Regions from separate parts of the Alcanivorax borkumensis SK2 genome, predicted to be linked through region 2. Evidence: predicted binding sites of a transcription regulator. Region 2 holds the regulator's gene; the other holds the start of a gene.
What was found. The regulator sigma-54, encoded in region 2, starts transcription at its own class of promoters, with help from an activator protein. The targets are predictions, from matches to a motif close to TGGCACNNNNNTTGCTNT.
Positions count from the first base shown of each region.

Region 1: a site for sigma-54 is predicted at 1,409-1,426, ahead of atzF (allophanate hydrolase). Genes of this name have one in related genera too.

Region 1 is NC_008260.1:2,840,730-2,849,474, forward strand. Features, by position in the region: gene ABO_RS12795 (hypothetical protein) at 1-162, shown strand, start outside; gene ABO_RS12800 (patatin-like phospholipase family protein) at 283-1,128, opposite strand; gene atzF (allophanate hydrolase) at 1,468-3,267, shown strand; gene ABO_RS12810 (hypothetical protein) at 3,267-3,476, shown strand; gene ABO_RS12815 (GntR family transcriptional regulator) at 3,487-4,209, shown strand; gene urtA (urea ABC transporter substrate-binding protein) at 4,317-5,615, shown strand; gene urtB (urea ABC transporter permease subunit UrtB) at 5,784-7,460, shown strand; gene urtC (urea ABC transporter permease subunit UrtC) at 7,462-8,622, shown strand; gene urtD (urea ABC transporter ATP-binding protein UrtD) at 8,619-8,745, shown strand, end outside.
Region 2 is NC_008260.1:608,756-617,500, reverse strand. Features, by position in the region: gene murA (UDP-N-acetylglucosamine 1-carboxyvinyltransferase) at 1-384, opposite strand, end outside; gene ABO_RS02900 (BolA family protein) at 437-691, opposite strand; gene ABO_RS02895 (MlaC/ttg2D family ABC transporter substrate-binding protein) at 866-1,513, opposite strand; gene ABO_RS02890 (KpsF/GutQ family sugar-phosphate isomerase) at 1,722-2,690, shown strand; gene ABO_RS02885 (KdsC family phosphatase) at 2,691-3,194, shown strand; gene lptC (LPS export ABC transporter periplasmic protein LptC) at 3,191-3,748, shown strand; gene lptA (lipopolysaccharide transport periplasmic protein LptA) at 3,723-4,322, shown strand; gene lptB (LPS export ABC transporter ATP-binding protein) at 4,319-5,044, shown strand; gene ABO_RS02865 (RNA polymerase factor sigma-54) at 5,182-6,645, shown strand; gene hpf (ribosome hibernation-promoting factor, HPF/YfiA family) at 6,756-7,055, shown strand; gene ptsN (PTS IIA-like nitrogen regulatory protein PtsN) at 7,071-7,544, shown strand; gene rapZ (RNase adapter RapZ) at 7,651-8,499, shown strand; gene ABO_RS02845 (HPr family phosphocarrier protein) at 8,539-8,745, shown strand, end outside.

The DNA of each region.
Region 1 (8,745 bases), 890 kb from region 2:
CGCCACGTGAACAAGAAGCTCACCAGAGCCATCAAAAAAGCCGGCGGCAATCGCGCCATGCTCAGCGACCGCCGCGAGTTTATGATGGAGAATCATTTTCGCGGTATTGAGCATATTGAGCTGGATGCCTGGGTTTGGCACTGCGAAGAGAAAGAGCGCTAGGCGCTACACTATTTGAAGTGCCCTGGCTCACAAAACACCACGCCCAAACCTTTTAGCTCGACCTGGCAGGATTACGCCACGTAGAAAGCAAAACCTGTTGCAGCGTGAAGCGCTTGCACATTACCCCACTACTGCTTTCTCCACCCCCAACGACTGTAATCCCGCACGATGCCCCTGCTGATATCCTTGCTGCAATTTTTCCACATTGGTGGTCAACCGATTCACCGGGAAGTGCATCGGTGGGGCGATAACATTGAGGCAACAATCATCAGGCGGGCTGTCAATAAAATCCAATGCTCTATTATAGACATCTGTACGTTTCGCCATGGCTTCATAAAAGGCGGGGATATCACGAGCCCAAGGCTTTAATAAAGGCGTCAACGCACTAGGGCGTTTGCGGAAACCCTGAGGGCGGGACAACACCACGGTGATATCCCGCGCGCCCTGTTCGTAAGCCCAACGCACCGGAATGGAATCCGCTAGCCCGCCATCGGTCATGGGGTGGCCGGCCACCTTGGGAAAGTCTCGGTAGGCAAAAGGAATAGAACAGGACGCGGTGATTACCTCATCTAAATTACTCGGCTGGGTCTGAAAATAACGCGGCGCCCCGTCTTCTATCGAGGTAGTCACTACCCACAGAGAAGTATTTCCCTGCCAATGTCTCTCCAAATTCAACGGCACGTCTATGCGAGACTGGTGCCACAACCAGTGCACATCACACAAATGTCCACCCGACATAAAACGTGACCAGTTGATAAAGTCCGGTCGACAGGCATGGTCGGTGATCACTTGACGGCTGCGGCCATGATTACCTGCCAGATAGCCGATCAGATTGGTCGAGCCGGCAGACGCGCCCACGGCGAAATCGAAATCCTGATGTTTTTTTTCCAAAAACGCATCCAACACCCCGGCAGCAAAAATACCGCGCATGGCACCGCCTTCCACTACCAACGCACGCTGTGACATTCTTTTCCCTCCACCTCGAACCGGTCTGGGCTGTACGTCCTTGAATCGGTTCAACAACGATGCCAAGGCCTCCCAAAGAAGGGAAATAGAGTCTTACTGTCCTTTTCATCGTCATCGCTGATACATCCCACAGCCGCCGTCAGGGAAGGCACTGCGGGGCTGCACCGATACCGCGCAGCTGCATCAGATTAGCGCACCCAGTGTCTGGACATAGCTCTCTTCACTCAACATTAACCTTATTAATTACTGTAAAAACAAAGCGTTAAATATTTTTCATGGCTGGCACCCCCTTTGCACAAATAAGAATACCAACTTGTGTACAACCAGGTGTGCTAACGAATGATTGGCTGGACTCTTCAACAATGGCAGATGGCCTACCGCAGCGGTGAACTCACCCCGGTACAGGCCATGAAACAACTGGCCACCACTCTGCAGGATAGTGAGCGCGCCCTGTGGATCCATCTCCTGGATGAGGCTTCCTTGACGGCCCAGGCGCAAGCGCTAACGGATCCATCGCTGCCACTCTATGGCATTCCCTTTGCCGTGAAAGACAACATTGATGTTGTGGGCATGCCCACAACAGCAGCCTGCCCGGCATTCGCCTACACCCCGACGGAAGACGCCACCGTGGTACGACTACTGCGCGACGCCGGCGCCATCGTCGTAGGCAAGACCAATCTGGATCAGTTTGCCACCGGTCTGGTTGGCACTCGTTCCCCCTATGGCGAAGTACCCAATCCATTCAACCCGGATTACCTCAGTGGTGGCTCCAGTTCAGGTTCCGCCACGGCCGTGAGCCTGGGCCTGGTACCCTTTTCACTGGGCACCGATACCGCCGGTTCCGGCCGGGTACCTGCAGCGTTCACCAACACGGTGGGCCTCAAGCCCACCCGCGGTGCCATTAGCACCCACGGTGTTGTTCCTGCCTGCCGGACCCTTGATTGCGTCAGCATCTTTGCCCTGAACGTGGACGATGCCCAAGAGATCTTTCGACTCATCAGCCAGTTCGACAGCGCAGATCCTTACAGCCGCGCAGCTCCCCGATTGCTAACCACCGGACTCCCCGAACGCCCGACTCTCGGCATCCCCAAAGACCTTCCCTGGTTCGAGGATAGCCAAGCCCAACAGCTGTGGGAGCGACAGCTGGACCAGCTCAGAGAGATTGCCAACCTGATCACTATCGACACCACGGTGTTGCAGGATGCCGCCGCTTTACTCTATCAGGGCCCCTGGGTGGCGGAACGTTTCATTGTCACCGAACCCTTGTTGCAAAAAAGCCCCTACACCTTGCTGCCAGTAATTCGTGACATTCTCGCCCCCGCCGCCGCCCTGACAGCAGCGGACAGTTTCCGGGCCCAGTACCAGCTGGCTGAATTGAAACGGCAGTCCGAAGCACTAATGGCCCAGGTTGATGCATTGTTGCTCCCCACTACGCCCGGCATCTACACCCGCGCCGCCGTGCAAGCCAACCCCATCACCCTGAACAGCCAGCTAGGCACCTGGACCAATTTCGTCAACCTCTTGGACCTGTGCGCCCTGGCATTGCCCGGCGGCTTCCGTGAAGACGGCTTGCCCGGCGGTGTCACCCTAATTGGCCCCGCTTGGCAGGACCACGCCCTGGCCGACTTCGGCCGGCGCTGGCAGCAGGCCCAGCCCTGGCAGGCCGGCGCTACCGGACAGCGGCTGGCCAAGCCGCAGACCCATGCGGCCAATGATGATGAGGACGATGTAATGACTGTCGCCGTGGTTGGCGCACACCTTTCCGGCATGCCCCTCAATACCCAGCTCACCGAACGCGACGGCGTGTTGCTCGAAGCCACCCACACGGCGCCCTGTTATCGGCTCTACGCCCTGGCCAACACTGTGCCGCCCAAACCCGGGCTGATTCGTAGCGAAAAAGACGGGGGTGACTGCATTCCCATCGAGCTGTGGCGAATGCCGATGAAGCACTTCGGCAGTTTTGTCGGCTTAATCCCCGCCCCACTGGGCATCGGTAGTCTGGAAACCACCGACGGTCGCTGGGTGAAAGGCTTTATCTGTGAACCCTGGGCCATTGGGGACGCCACCGACATTACCGCACTGGGCGGCTGGAGAAACTACATCGCGCAAGTGGCGACAAACGCTCAGGAAACACACTGATGAAGCCGTGGCGCTGGGGGGCGCTAACCGCTGCAAAACAGCGTTGTGAATTCGGTCTCACGGCACAGAACGCCGCTAGCAGCGACCGCCACAGCCATCTGATCAATGCACACATCAGCGGCAACGTTATTGTTCTGCATTGCCTGCCTGGAGCCATCATTAACGCCCGCGATCCAGTGATCGCCATCAACACCGCCGCGATGGCCTGAGGAATCAAAGATGAATACGCGAGCGGGAAAAAAAACCGAACGTCTGGCTGAACAAATTTATCTGCAATTAAAGCAGGACATGTTTGATTTTCGGCTAATGCCCGGCGACCGCTTCAGTGAAAACGAAGTGGCCGAACGGATGGGTGTATCACGCACCCCCGTGCGAGAAGCCCTGTTCCGATTACAACGGGAAACCTTTGTAGATGTGCTCTATCGCAGCGGTTGGCAGGTCAAGCCCTTCGACTTCAAATATTTCGAAGAATTATACGACGTGCGCACCGTTCTCGAATGCGCCGCTGTACGCAAGCTATGCGAACACGGCGGTGAACTAAGCAAACTGGATAATCTGGTTAGCCAATGGTGTGTAGAAAAGGCACAAAGATTATCCGATGGCCCTGTGGTCAGCGGCATGGATGAACATTTTCACGAACGACTGGTGGAAAGCACCGGCAACAATCAAATGGCACGCATTCATCATGATCTCACCGAGCGGCTACGCATTATACGGCGCCTGGATTTCACCAGCCCCTCCCGAGTGGAGGCCACTTATAACGAACACCAGGCAGTGCTGGAAGCCATCCTGCACCGCCAGGTGGAGCAAGCACAAATTCTGCTGTGTGCCCACATTGAAGAATCACGTAACGAAGTCAGAAAAATCACCGTACACATGCTGCACGAGGCCAGCGTACGCGCTGAGTTACCCGCAAGCTCTATCAACAAGAGTGATGGTTAACGTATTAGAGGGAAACAACAAGCCAGTGAGCCAACAGGAGTAGGAAGGAGGGTTCACGGCAATACAAACGCCCATTTAAACGCGACTGAGAAGCAAGGAGAAATACCATGAGTTTTTCACAATCCATGAAGAAAGTAGCTGCCGGGGTTATCGCCTCCAGCGCCATTGCCTATAGCGGTGTCGTTATGGCCGCCGACACCATCAAGGTCGGGGTGCTGCACTCTCTGTCCGGCACGATGGCTATCAGTGAATCCACACTGAAAGACACCGTTCTGATGATGATCGAAGAACAGAATAAAAAGGGCGGAGTCATGGGCAAAAAGCTTGAGCCCGTTGTGGTTGACCCCGCCTCGAACTGGCCGCTGTTTGCAGAAAAAACCCGTGAGCTGATCACCCAAGAAAACGTGGACGTTATTTTTGGCTGCTGGACATCGGTATCGCGCAAGTCCGTATTGCCCGTAGTGGAAGAGCTGAACGGGTTGTTGTTCTACCCGGTCCAGTATGAAGGTGAAGAGTCGTCCAAGAATGTCTTCTATACCGGTGCAGCACCCAATCAGCAGGCGATCCCTGCGGTGGATTACCTGATCAACGATCTGGAGGTTGAACGCTTCGTTCTTGCCGGGACCGATTACGTTTATCCGCGCACCACTAACAAGATTCTGGAAGCTTACTTGAAGTCCAAAGGCGTGTCCGAAAAGGACATCATGATCAACTACACCCCGTTCGGACATTCTGACTGGCAGAGCATCGTCAGCGAAATTAAAGCCTTCGGTAGCCAAGGCAAAAAAACCGCTGTGGTCTCCACAGTGAACGGCGATGCCAATGTGCCTTTCTATAAAGAGCTGGGCAACCAAGGAGTGAGCGCCGAAGACATTCCCGTGGTGGCCTTCTCTGTAGGTGAAGAAGAGCTATCGGGCATCGACACCGGCCCGCTGGTTGGCCATCTGGCTGCTTGGAACTATTTCCAAAGCGTCTACAACGATACCAACAACGCTTTTATTGACCAGTGGCACGCCTATACCGGTGACGACAAGCGCGTGACCAATGACCCTATGGAAGCAACCTACATCGGCTTCAATATGTGGGTGAAGGCGGTTGAAAAGGCTCAATCTACCGACACCGATAAAGTGGCTGACGCCATGATCGGCATCAAGACCCCCAACCTGACCGGCGGCACAGCGGTGATGAACAAGAACCACCACCTATCTAAGCCCGTATTGATCGGTGAAATTCAGGATGACGGTCAGTTCGCCGTTGTCTGGGAAACCGAAGGGTTGGTGCAAGGTGATGCCTGGTCTGATTTCCTGCCGGGCTCCAAAGACCTGATCTCCGACTGGACCGCACCGACTCGTTGCGGCAACTACAACACCAAGACCAACACCTGTGGCGGTGCTTCTGCCGAGTAAGGCTGCACGCAACAGCACTCTGGGCAACGCCCAGGGTGCTCGTCGCTTAGACCAACATTACGCATAACACATGAAGCCAGCACCAGAACAGTGGCCATCGCCTTTCACAGGCGCGCCCTCCAACGTATTGATCTGGCTTTCATTTTGACGCCCTGTAAGGAGCCCGTCATGGGTCGTAAATTTAGCCGAATACTGATAGCGCTGCTAATAGCACTGCAGGTCAGTGTGAGCTGGGCAGAAGAGCCACTGCAAGAACAAACAACACCAACCCAGCCAATCACGGAGAACAGCGAGGGCGCCACTGGCATACCCACCCCTACCCTCCAAAACATTCTTGACCGGTTGACCAGTCGTAGCTTTGATGAAAAAGAAGCGGCTATTCGTGAACTGGCAAACCAAGACAACCCCCGTGTTATTGCGCTACTCAACGCCTTGATGAATCGCGAACTGGTGCATAATCGAAAAGATAACAGCATCGTCTTAGGCAGCAAGAAAGACGGTCAATGGGAACTACGCGATCCAGAAACCACCCAGCTTATTGGCCAAGTAGATAGCCGCGCTGCACGGCCAGTGATCATCAACAACCGCTTGCGTACCGTGATCAATAACCAGCTGGCACTGGCTGCTCTGAACGACCCGGACAGCGATGTTCGCTATCGGGCCGCCAACCAACTGATCGGCAATGATGATCCGGAAATGCTAACAGCGCTGGCAAGCCGCCGCGCCCAGGAAGCGGATCCTCGTGTTGCCGTACAAATTGACACCGCTCTGAATATTGCCGCCCTGCGCAGTGACGATTTGAGTACACGACTCAGCGCCATTGACACCCTCGCTGGCAACCTGCACCCAGACGTTAAGAATGCGTTCAATGAGCGCCTGCGTGTAACCCAACACCCAACAGAAAAAAAGGCACTGGAAAAAGCCATCGCCCGCATCGAAGCACGTATTGAAAGGTTCCAAACCGCCGACACCGTGTTCTTCGGTCTGAGCCTGGGCTCGGTATTGTTACTGGCCGCCATCGGCCTGGCCATTACGTTCGGGGTGATGGGCGTCATCAACATGGCCCATGGCGAACTGATCATGCTGGGCGCCTACACGACCTATGTAGTGCAACAACTGTTGCCCACCAGTCACGAATGGTCACTGCTGATTGCCATTCCCGCTGCTTTTCTTGTGTCCGCCTTTGTCGGCATACTTATCGAACGCTTTGTCATTCGCTTTCTGTATGGCCGACCACTGGAAACCCTGCTAGCGACCTTTGGGGTCAGCCTCATTTTGCAACAGGCAGTACGGGTCATTTTCTCCCCACTGAACCGCACCGTAATTACCCCGGAATGGATGAGTGGTGCATTGGAAATCAACCCCGTGTTCTCGCTGACCTACAACCGGCTGTACATTATCTTCTTTGCCTTGGCGGTTTTTCTAGCCCTTCTCACTTTGCTCAAGAAAACCCGACTGGGCCTGCAAGTCCGTGCGGTCAGCCAAAATCGCGCCACCGCCCGCAGCCTCGGTATTCGCAGTGAACGGGTCAACGCTCTCACCTTCGGGCTGGGCTCAGGCATCGCCGGAGTGGCCGGCGTCGCATTGGCACAGCTAACCAACGTGGGGCCAAACCTGGGCCAGAGCTACATCATCGACTCCTTCATGGTTGTAGTGTTCGGCGGAGTCGGCAATCTGTGGGGCACTCTCACTGCGGCCTTCAGCCTCGGCATTGCCAACAAATTACTGGAACCCATGGCCGGCGCGGTACTGGCCAAGATTGTGGTGCTGGTCTTCATCATTCTGTTTATACAGCGCAAACCGCGGGGTCTGTTCCCGCAACGTGGCCGGGCGGCGGAGGAATAACATGCGAGATTCAACATTCAAAAGCGCCTTCAGCGACCGCGCAGCAAAAACCTTTATGGGCGTGCTGTTTGGTGCCACCCTGCTGGTGACCATACTCAACCAGCTGTTTCCAGCTGACTCTGCCCTGCATGTAAGCGCCTACACCGTGACGCTGCTTGGCAAATACCTGTGTTACGCGCTGCTGGCGCTGGCGCTGGATCTCGTGTGGGGCTACTGCGGTATTCTCAGCCTGGGCCACGGCGCCTTCTTTGCCTTGGGAGGCTATGCCATGGGCATGTACCTGATGCGCCAGATCGGCGATCGCGGCGTCTATGGCAACCCGGACCTCCCTGACTTCATGGTCTTTTTGAACTGGAGTGAGCTGCCCTGGTATTGGCAGGGTTTTGACCAATTTTGGTTTGCCGCATTGATGATTCTGCTAGTGCCCGGTCTGCTGGCATTCGTATTCGGCTGGCTGGCGTTCCGCTCTAGAGTCACAGGGGTCTACCTGTCCATCATCACCCAGGCGCTGACCTATGCGTTAATGCTGGCGTTCTTCCGTAACGAGTTGGGTTTTGGCGGCAACAACGGGCTCACCGACTTCAAGGATTTGCTCGGCTTTTCCCTGCAATCGGATTCCACTCGCGTGGGCTTGTTGATGGCCACCGCCGTAGCCCTGGCCGGTGCCTTTGTACTATGCCGCTGGATCACCGGCAGCAAACTGGGCCGCGTGGTACTGGCGGTGCGTGATGCAGAATCCCGAGCGCGCTTTGTGGGTTACCGCACTGAACATTACAAACTGTGGATTTTCACCCTCAGCGCCATCCTCGCGGGTATCGCCGGGGCGCTGTATGTGCCCCAGGTGGGCATCATTAATCCTGGAGAGTTCTCACCACTGAATTCCATCGAGCTGGTGGTATGGGTGGCCGTTGGCGGTCGCGCCACCCTATATGGGGCGGTTATCGGCGCCATCTTGGTGAACTACGGTAAAACCGTATTCACCGGCATCATGCCCGAAGCCTGGCTGTTCGCCTTGGGGGGGCTGTTTGTAGCCGTTACCGTATTCCTTCCCCATGGATTAGTGGGTTTGGTATCGGAAAATTGGGAAAAAATAAAAGCGCGATTGAATCGAAACAACAAACCATCCGGCTCCGCCAGACCTGCAGAAGGAGACCTGTCATGAATGCACTGGATAACCTGCGCGAGACTTTTCGCCGTGATCAGGTATTCGATTTCATGCGCCAAGGCACCCGCCCAGTGCTCCCAGGGCAACTGGATTCTGGTACCAGTAAAAATATTCTCTACA
Region 2 (8,745 bases):
CAGGTGAATATCCACCGGCCGCGAGCCAATAGCACAACCGCCGGGCAGCGATACCGATGCTTTACCAAAATGCGCAACCATGGGACCCAGCACCAGAATCGAGGCACGCATGGTTTTCACCAGCTCATAGGGGGCCGTCAATTCCTTGATGGTGGTGGCGTTCACTTCCACGTTCATGCGGTCATCGATCACCACATGGACACCCATCCGGCCCAACAATTCGATCAGGGTGGTCACGTCCTGCAAATGCGGCAGGTTGCCCACCGTTACCGGCTCGTCAGCCAACAAAGTGGCTGCCAGAATCGGCAGCGCCGCATTCTTGGCCCCAGAAATGCGAATGTCGCCGTCCAACCGCTGGCCACCGGTGATGATCAATTTATCCATGAACTGTCTCTAATGGTTTCTTTCTTCCAACCCGTTCAGCCAAAGGCCGGGGTCAGGACAGGCCCTGATTCTGGGCTTTTTCCCACTCCGCCGGAGTAAAAGTAATGATCTGCACGGCATGGATAGTGTTACTTTTAATCTGCTCGTCGATGGTGGCATACACCATCTGCTGCCGCTTTACCGGCATCAAGCCACTAAAGGCCTCCGACACCACGCGAATCTGGAACCGGTCACCGCCGCCTTCCACTGCCACGTCGGCACTCTCAAAACCAGCTTCTACCAGCGTGATTACGTCTTCCGGATTCATCTTTACTCCTCATCAGGGCCTTCGCCAGGCCCAAACAGCATTGGAGCGGCCCGGGGCCGCTCCATCAAAATTGTTATCAAGGGCGCAATAATACGCGAGCGCGTTGCCCCTTACCACGGCGGCACCGTCCCCAACACCATCCACGGCCCCAGCGCAGCAAGATTATTTACCCTGCTAGCCTTCTTCTTTTAGGCCCGCATCAATTTTGGCATCCGCAGACCAGTTATCGACCACTTTGTCGATATCATTGTACTGTTGCATGCCTTGGGCGAACTGGCTTTTGAAAGTGTCTCGCAGATCCAGACCATTCACGTACACATTGATTACCCTCCACTGATCATCACGCAAGAATAGGGTGTAGTAGATGGGCACCACCTGGCCGGAGTTAGTCTTCACTTCCATGCGCACTCGGGCGTAATCGCCTTTACGATCGCCATCCTGCATTGGCAAGATGTCGATTTTCTGTCCGTCATACAGGGTAATGCCGGACGCATAGGTGTTGATTAAGCTGTTTTTGAAGACATCCAAAAACCGGTATTTCTGCTCCTTGCTAGACGGCCCAAAGTAATCGCCCATGACCATGCGGGTGATGCGCTTGAAATCCACCAGATCCGCCAGCTCTTCACGCACCAGCTCTTTGGCCCTATCCGGATCGGCTTTCAACGTCTCTCGCTCCGCCTCAACACGAGACGTCATGCGCTCCACTGCATCCGCCACCACCTGGCGAGGATCACTCTGGGCCTGGACCAGTGCTGCCATTGCGGTCAGCATGACCACCAACCCGACGCGAAGCCAGGCGGCCATATACCATTGTAAATGCATAGATTACTCCCTATTTAGTCTTCGGCGGTTTTACGGTGTTCTTTACCTGCTGTCCAGTGATCAACAACCGCAACACACTGAACCTCAGTGCTTTTATTGGAGTCACAGAGTGCAAGGCGGTTCCCTTCAACGCGATCGAGTTACCGATTACGGGTCAACGTGGAGGCCACAACACGTGTATAATCGCCGCCAATATCAAGGAGAGCGCATGAGCCACAACCACATCAGCGTTGGCCAACGGGTACTAGAAATCGAAGCCCGGGCCGTGGATGCTCTGAAAGACAGCCTGGACACCAGCTTTTGCGCCGCCTGCGACCTGATGCTGAACGCCAAAGGCCGCGTCATCGTCACCGGCATGGGCAAAAGCGGGCACGTAGGCAGCAAGCTAGCCGCCACCCTTGCCAGCACCGGCACCCCCTCTTTTTTTGTTCACCCTGGCGAAGCCTCCCATGGTGATTTGGGCATGATTACCGCTGACGACGTGGTACTGGCACTGTCCAACTCCGGCGAAACCGCCGAAGTGCTGGCCATATTACCGGTCATCAAACGTAAGGGCACCGCCTTGGTCGGCATGACCGGGCGCCCACAATCTGCATTAGCGCAACTGTCAGATGTACATCTGACCGTGGCCGTAGCGGAAGAGGCCTGCCCCCATAATCTGGCACCGACTTCTTCGACCACCGCCGCGCTGGCCATGGGCGATGCCTTGGCTATTGCCCTGTTAGAAGCCCGCGGCTTCACACCGGAAGACTTTGCCCTCAGCCATCCCGGAGGCAGCCTAGGCCGGCGCCTGCTATTGAAAGTGGATGACATCATGCACACTGGTGAGCAGCTTCCCGTGGTCAGCACTACCACCTCGCTTAGCGAAGCCCTACTGGAAATGACCCATAAAGGCCTGGGGATGACCGCCATCACCCACACAGACGGCACTCTAGCCGGCATTTTTACTGATGGTGACTTGCGCCGCATCCTCGACCGGGACATCGATATTCGAAAAGCCACCATTGCCGAGGTTATGGTTTCTGATCCAATCACCATTGCCCAAGGTCATCTAGCCGCTGAAGCTTTACAAATCATGGAAAACCGCAAGATTAACGGCTTAATGGTTTGTGACAGTGATGGCAAACCGCTCGGCGCTTTCAACATGCAAGACCTACTGCGCGCGGGAGTAGTGTAAATGGCCATGCAACTGCCCCCTATAGATGTCCAGAACTTGCGCTTGATGGCGTTTGACGTGGATGGTGTGATGACCGATGGCCGTCTGCTGTTTGGCCCCAACGGCGAAGAGCTGAAAGTTTTCAATACCCTGGATGGCCACGGCCTGAAAAAGCTGGCGGCCAGCGGCGTCACCCTAGCTATCATTACCGGGCGCAACTCGCCCATGGTGGCCAAACGCGCAGCGGACCTGGGCATCAAGCATGTTATTCAAGGCCGCGAAGACAAGGGCGTCGCCTTGGAAGCTCTGGCTGACTCGCTGAACATGCGCGCCAGTGAAACCGGCTACGCTGGTGACGACGAACCTGACGTTAGTGCCTTGCTCTGGGCGCAACTGAGTTTTGCCCCAAACAACGCCCACGACTGCGCCAAAAATGCGGCAAATCACATCACTGTCCGTCGCGGTGGAGAGGGTGCGGTACGGGAAATCTGTGACGCCATTCTTGCCCTGCGGAGCCCGGCATGAAACGTCAGGGGCTATTAAGTGCCACCGGCATTCTGCTGCTGGGGCTGGTGATGCTGATGACCCTGCACGAGTGGGACAGCGCTCTGCCTGGCCAAGACAATGCGGTGGCTATGGCACCGGCAATCATTGCTGACCAGGTTAGCGCGCGAGCCTTCAGCGAAAAAGATGGTAGCCTGCAGTACCACTTAACTGCGGACAGTTTAGTGCAGTTCGACCACAATCCGCTCACCAAGATGCAAGCCCCAGTACTGATCATGGCCAACGACAAAGGCAGCTGGACCATCACTAGCGAGCAAGGCATCGTGCAAGAAGACGGCGACCTGATCTCTTTTCTTGGCAAGGTCAATGTGAATAATCCGATCCAGAAAATGACCGTGAATACAGAAGAACTGCATTTCAACAGCGACACTAACATCGCCACCACCCCCGGCGACGTAGAAATGCGGTTTGACTCCGGCCAGACCCGTGCTGGCGCCCTGGAAGCAGATCTCAACAAGGGCGTTCTGGAACTAAAACAAGGAGTAAAGAGTGAATTTGAAGCACCGGCTTCATAGCACCTGCAATCTCGCCGTACTGGCATTGCTTATAGCTTTCCCCTTGGGCGTTCAGGCCGCCCCCATGGAAGGCACGATCCAGGTCACGGCAGACAACGGTCGTTTCGAGCAGAGTGCCGGCAGCGGCGTGTACAGCGGCAACGTGGAACTGATTCAAGGCAAGCGCAAACTGTTTGCCGATGAAATGCGCATGTTCACCCAAAATAGCGAGCTGGTTCGGGTGGAAGCTACCGGCACCCCGGTGCGCATGGAAGAGGGTGAAGGCCTTAACGCCCACGCTGAAAATCTGGTTTACAATATTAAAGCTCGCACCTTGGTCCTGACCGGCGATGCCTACATCGAACACCAGGGCAACACTTTCGAGGGCGCCAAGGTAGAATACAGCCTAGACTCCAAGCGAGTGGACGCCAGCAGTGAAGGTGACCAACGGGTGCGGCTGGTAATCCCCGCCGAAAACCAGACAACCAATGCCCCTGTCGACGCGAATATTGAAGCGAATAACAGCAACCCAAACGACACCCAAAGTGAAGGCAGCGACAGCGCATCACCTAAGGCGGAGCCCAACACACCATGAGCCATTTACGCGCCCATCACCTAGCAAAAAGCTACAAGGGTCGCCGGGTTATCGAAGACGTTTCCCTGGATGTAGAAGCCGGCCAAATTGTCGGGCTACTGGGGCCCAATGGGGCCGGCAAAACCACCTGCTTCTACATGATTGTTGGGCTAGTGGAGGCCGATGCCGGTCGCATTGAAATCAACGACACGGACATTACCCACCTGCCTATGCACGGTCGCGCCCAGCGGGGGATTGGCTACCTGCCTCAAGAAGCCAGTATCTTTCGCCGTCTAACGGTGGAAGAGAACATCATGGCCATCCTAGAAACCCGCAAGGAGCTTAGCAAAGCAGAACGCCACGAGCGCATGGAAGGCCTGCTCAAGGAATTCCACATCGGGCACATCCGCGATTCGCTGGGGATGAGCCTGTCCGGCGGCGAGCGCCGCCGCGCGGAAATCGCCCGAGGCTTGGCCACAGACCCTGACTTCATTCTGCTGGACGAACCTTTTGCTGGCGTTGACCCCATCTCGGTTAACGACATCAAAGGCATCATTCGCCACCTCAAAGAACGCGGCATCGGCGTCTTAATCACCGACCACAATGTACGCGAGACCCTGGATATCTGTGACACCGCTTATATCGTCAGCGCTGGCCACATCATCGCCTCCGGTGACGCGGATATTATCCTTGCCAACCAACAAGTGCGAGACGTCTATCTGGGCGCCGATTTCAGACTATAAGGTCCGCCGCAAATCCTCTCTTCTATTGTGACTTGCGGTCATCCCTAGCACACAGTTTCACCTGGCACAAATATTGCTTAGCGTGTAGATAGACTGCTATCCTGGGTTTTTTGGGGACTAGCAGAATACTGAGCAGTATGAAGCCCACACTACAATTACAAATTGGCCAGCAGCTCACCATGACACCGCAGCTGCAGCAGGCCATTCGCCTCTTGCAGCTATCCACTTTAGACCTGCGCCAGGAAATCCAGCAAGCAGTAGAGAGCAACCCCCTGCTGGAATTGGCAGACGATTTCGGTGACGATGCCCTCCCCGAGCATGACGAAGAACGTCAGGATGAAGAGCTCGACACCGACCGTGATAACGCCCTAGAAGAACTGATACAAGACGAGCCCGAGGTGGAAACCGAATGGGATGACGTCTATTCCGGCCAGAGCACCAGCAACAGCGCCGCACTCCCCGACGATGCCGACGAATGGCAGCAACGACACGCCGTTTCCGGCAACTTACAGGACCACTTGCTCTGGCAGCTAAACCTCACCCCCATGAGCGATGTAGACCGGATAATCGCCATAACGATTATCGAGTCCCTGGACGACCGTGGTTACATCACTGCCCCCCTAAGCGATATCGTCGACATGGTGAATGCCCAGCCAGACCTACTCACCGAAGGAGACGAACTGGAGCACGATGAAGTGCTTGCCGTGCAGCACCGGTTGCAACAGTTCGACCCGGTGGGCGTCGCCAGCGTCAACCTAGCTGACTGCCTCGGCGTCCAGCTGCGCCAACTGCCAGCGGACACCCCATTGCGCGACGAAGCCTCTGCCCTACTGGAACATCTGAACCTACTAGAAAAGCACGATTACACCGCACTGCGCCGCACCCTTCAACTCTCTGAAGAGGTCCTTCTAGAGGCTTTATCCCTACTGCGCACCCTGGACCCAGCCCCCGGTGAGCAAATTGGCGAACCTCAAGTGGACTACGCCGTTCCTGACGTGATCGTCCGCCAACATCAAGGTCGCTGGCAGGTGAGCCTAAACGACGACGTCCTTCCGCGGGTCAACCTGCAACAGCAATACGCGAGCATTGCCCGTACCACCAGCGGTGAAGACGGGCAATATTTGCGCAATTGCGTTCAAGAAGCGAAATGGTTCATCAAGAGCCTGCAAAGCCGCCACGACACTTTGCTCAAGGTGGCCACCCGCATCGTGGACGTGCAACAAGGGTTCTTCGATTATGGCGATGAAGCCATGAAACCCCTGGTTTTGGCGGATATTGCCGATGCTGTTGAAATGCATGAGTCAACCATCAGCCGGGTCACCAATCAGAAATACATGATGACACCACGCGGCGTCTTTGAGCTGAAATATTTCTTTTCCAGTCATGTGGGAACCGACGGCGGCGGTGAGTGTTCCTCCACTGCTATTCGTGCCATTATTAAGAAACTGGTCGCTGCAGAGAATCCCCGCAAGCCACTCAGTGATAACAAGCTGGCGAGCTTGCTCAATGAGCAGGGAATCAATGTAGCGCGCCGGACCGTCGCCAAATACAGAGAAGCGATGAGAATACCGTCTTCTAGCGCCCGTAAACGTTTAGTGTAGAGCGCCAGAACGGACCCAGGAACGCGGGGAAAACCTTGCGAGGCCAGCCTGAAAGGCTGAATAAACAAGGTCTTTATCCCGGGTTTCTCAAACAGGTAAAGGAGCCAGCCATGCAAATTAATATCAGCGGTCATCACCTGGAAATTACCGATGCCTTGCGCACTTATGTGGGAGATAAATTTTCCCGCCTTGAGCGCCATTTCGACCAAATTACCAGCATCCAGGTGATTCTTTCCCCGGAACCCAAAAGCCACAAAGCCGAGTCCACAATTCATATTTCCGGGGCCGATGTCTTTGCCACCGCTGAGGCAGATGACATGTATGCTGCGATCGATAAACTGACGGACAAATTGGATCGTCAGATTCTTAAACACAAAGAAAAAGCCGTCAGCCACAAGCACGGTCACTAACCCAAAGCGACAATTATGCGAGTTCGCGAACTACTGACTCTGGCCCGCACCCATCACGGCGTGCAGGCCAGCAGCAAGAAACAACTGCTTGACCAGGTTGCACAGCTGGCAGCTGCCAGCTGTGGCAGCCTTAATGAGCAGGAAGTCTTCGACGCTCTGGTCGCCCGGGAAAAACTGGGCTCCACGGGCATTGGCGAAGGCATTGCCATTCCTCATTGTCGACTAGGACATTGCCAACAGGCTGTAGGCCTGTTGTTAAAACTAGAAACCCCCATTGATTTCGACGCCGTTGACGGTCAGCCTGTGGATTTGGTGTTTGTATTACTCGTCCCCCAGGACAACCCGGAACAACATCTCAAAACCCTCAGCCATCTGGCCTCCCTGTTCAACGACGAGACTTACCGTACAGAACTGCGACGCAGCATTGACAACCAGCAGCTCTACCAGGCGGCGATAGAATCTGAGGCAGAGTTACGATTGGCATCATGAAGCAACACAGCAGGCTCTCGCGCATTATGCCGCGCATCCAAAACACGTCCTCACCTATCGGTCTTGCGTTCCAATATACTGCGAGCCACCCGCGAGCGGTGCAACCATGAAACTCACCATTATCAGTGGGCGCTCCGGTTCAGGGAAAACCACCGCGCTGCAGGCACTGGAAGATCAAGGCTTTTACTGCGTCGACAACTTGCCAGTCGGCATGCTACCCACCCTGGCAAAACAACTCAGTGAAGGCGACCCCCCAATTGAGCGGGTCGCCGTTGGTATTGATGCTCGCAACCTCCCCGCCCAGTTACTGGCCTTCGACAACATTCTTCACGCACTTAATGAACAGCAGGTTCGCAGCGAAATCATCTACTTAGATGCGGATGATCACACTCTTCTTACTCGCTTCAGCGCTACCCGTCGCCGCCACCCACTGGGCACCGATCAACGCTCTCTGGCCGACGCCATCGGCCATGAACGTGAGCTACTGGCCAACATCCGCCAACGTGCCGACCTAGTCATCGACAGCAGCAACCATGACGTCCACACCCTGCGCAATCTCATGCGTGAACGGGTAGCTCGCCGTGAAGCCACACTGTCATTGCAACTGGAATCCTTTGGCTTCAAGAATGGCCTGCCCACCGATGCCGACCTTGTGTTCGATGTGCGAGTGCTGCCCAATCCTCACTGGCATGCAGACCTGCGTCCTTTCACCGGCAAGGATGACTGCATTATCGAGTTTCTTAGCCAGCACCAGGCCAGTCACGACATGCTCAAAGATATTGGCGATTTCGTTGTGCGCTGGCTACCGGCCTTTGCCAACAGCGACCGCAGCTATGTCACCGTGGCGATCGGTTGCACCGGCGGCCGCCATCGCTCCGTCTTCATCACCGAACAGCTGGCAAAAAATCTGCGCGCAGAAGGCATTGTCCTTCAGGTCCGCCATAGGGAACTCTAACCCAGCAAGCAGCCACCTCCTCCGACCACAAGATGACCGATGATTGAAAAACAACTCGATGTAATCAACAAACTCGGCCTGCATGCCCGCGCTGCCGCCAAAGTAGTCAGCGTGGCATCACGCTACAACAGCAGCATCCTAGTACTGCACAAAACGCAGACCATCGACGCGAAAAGCATCATGGGCTTGCTCATGCTCGGGGCGGCCAAGGGAAGCCGCATCACCTTTCGAGTGGAGGGCGATGAT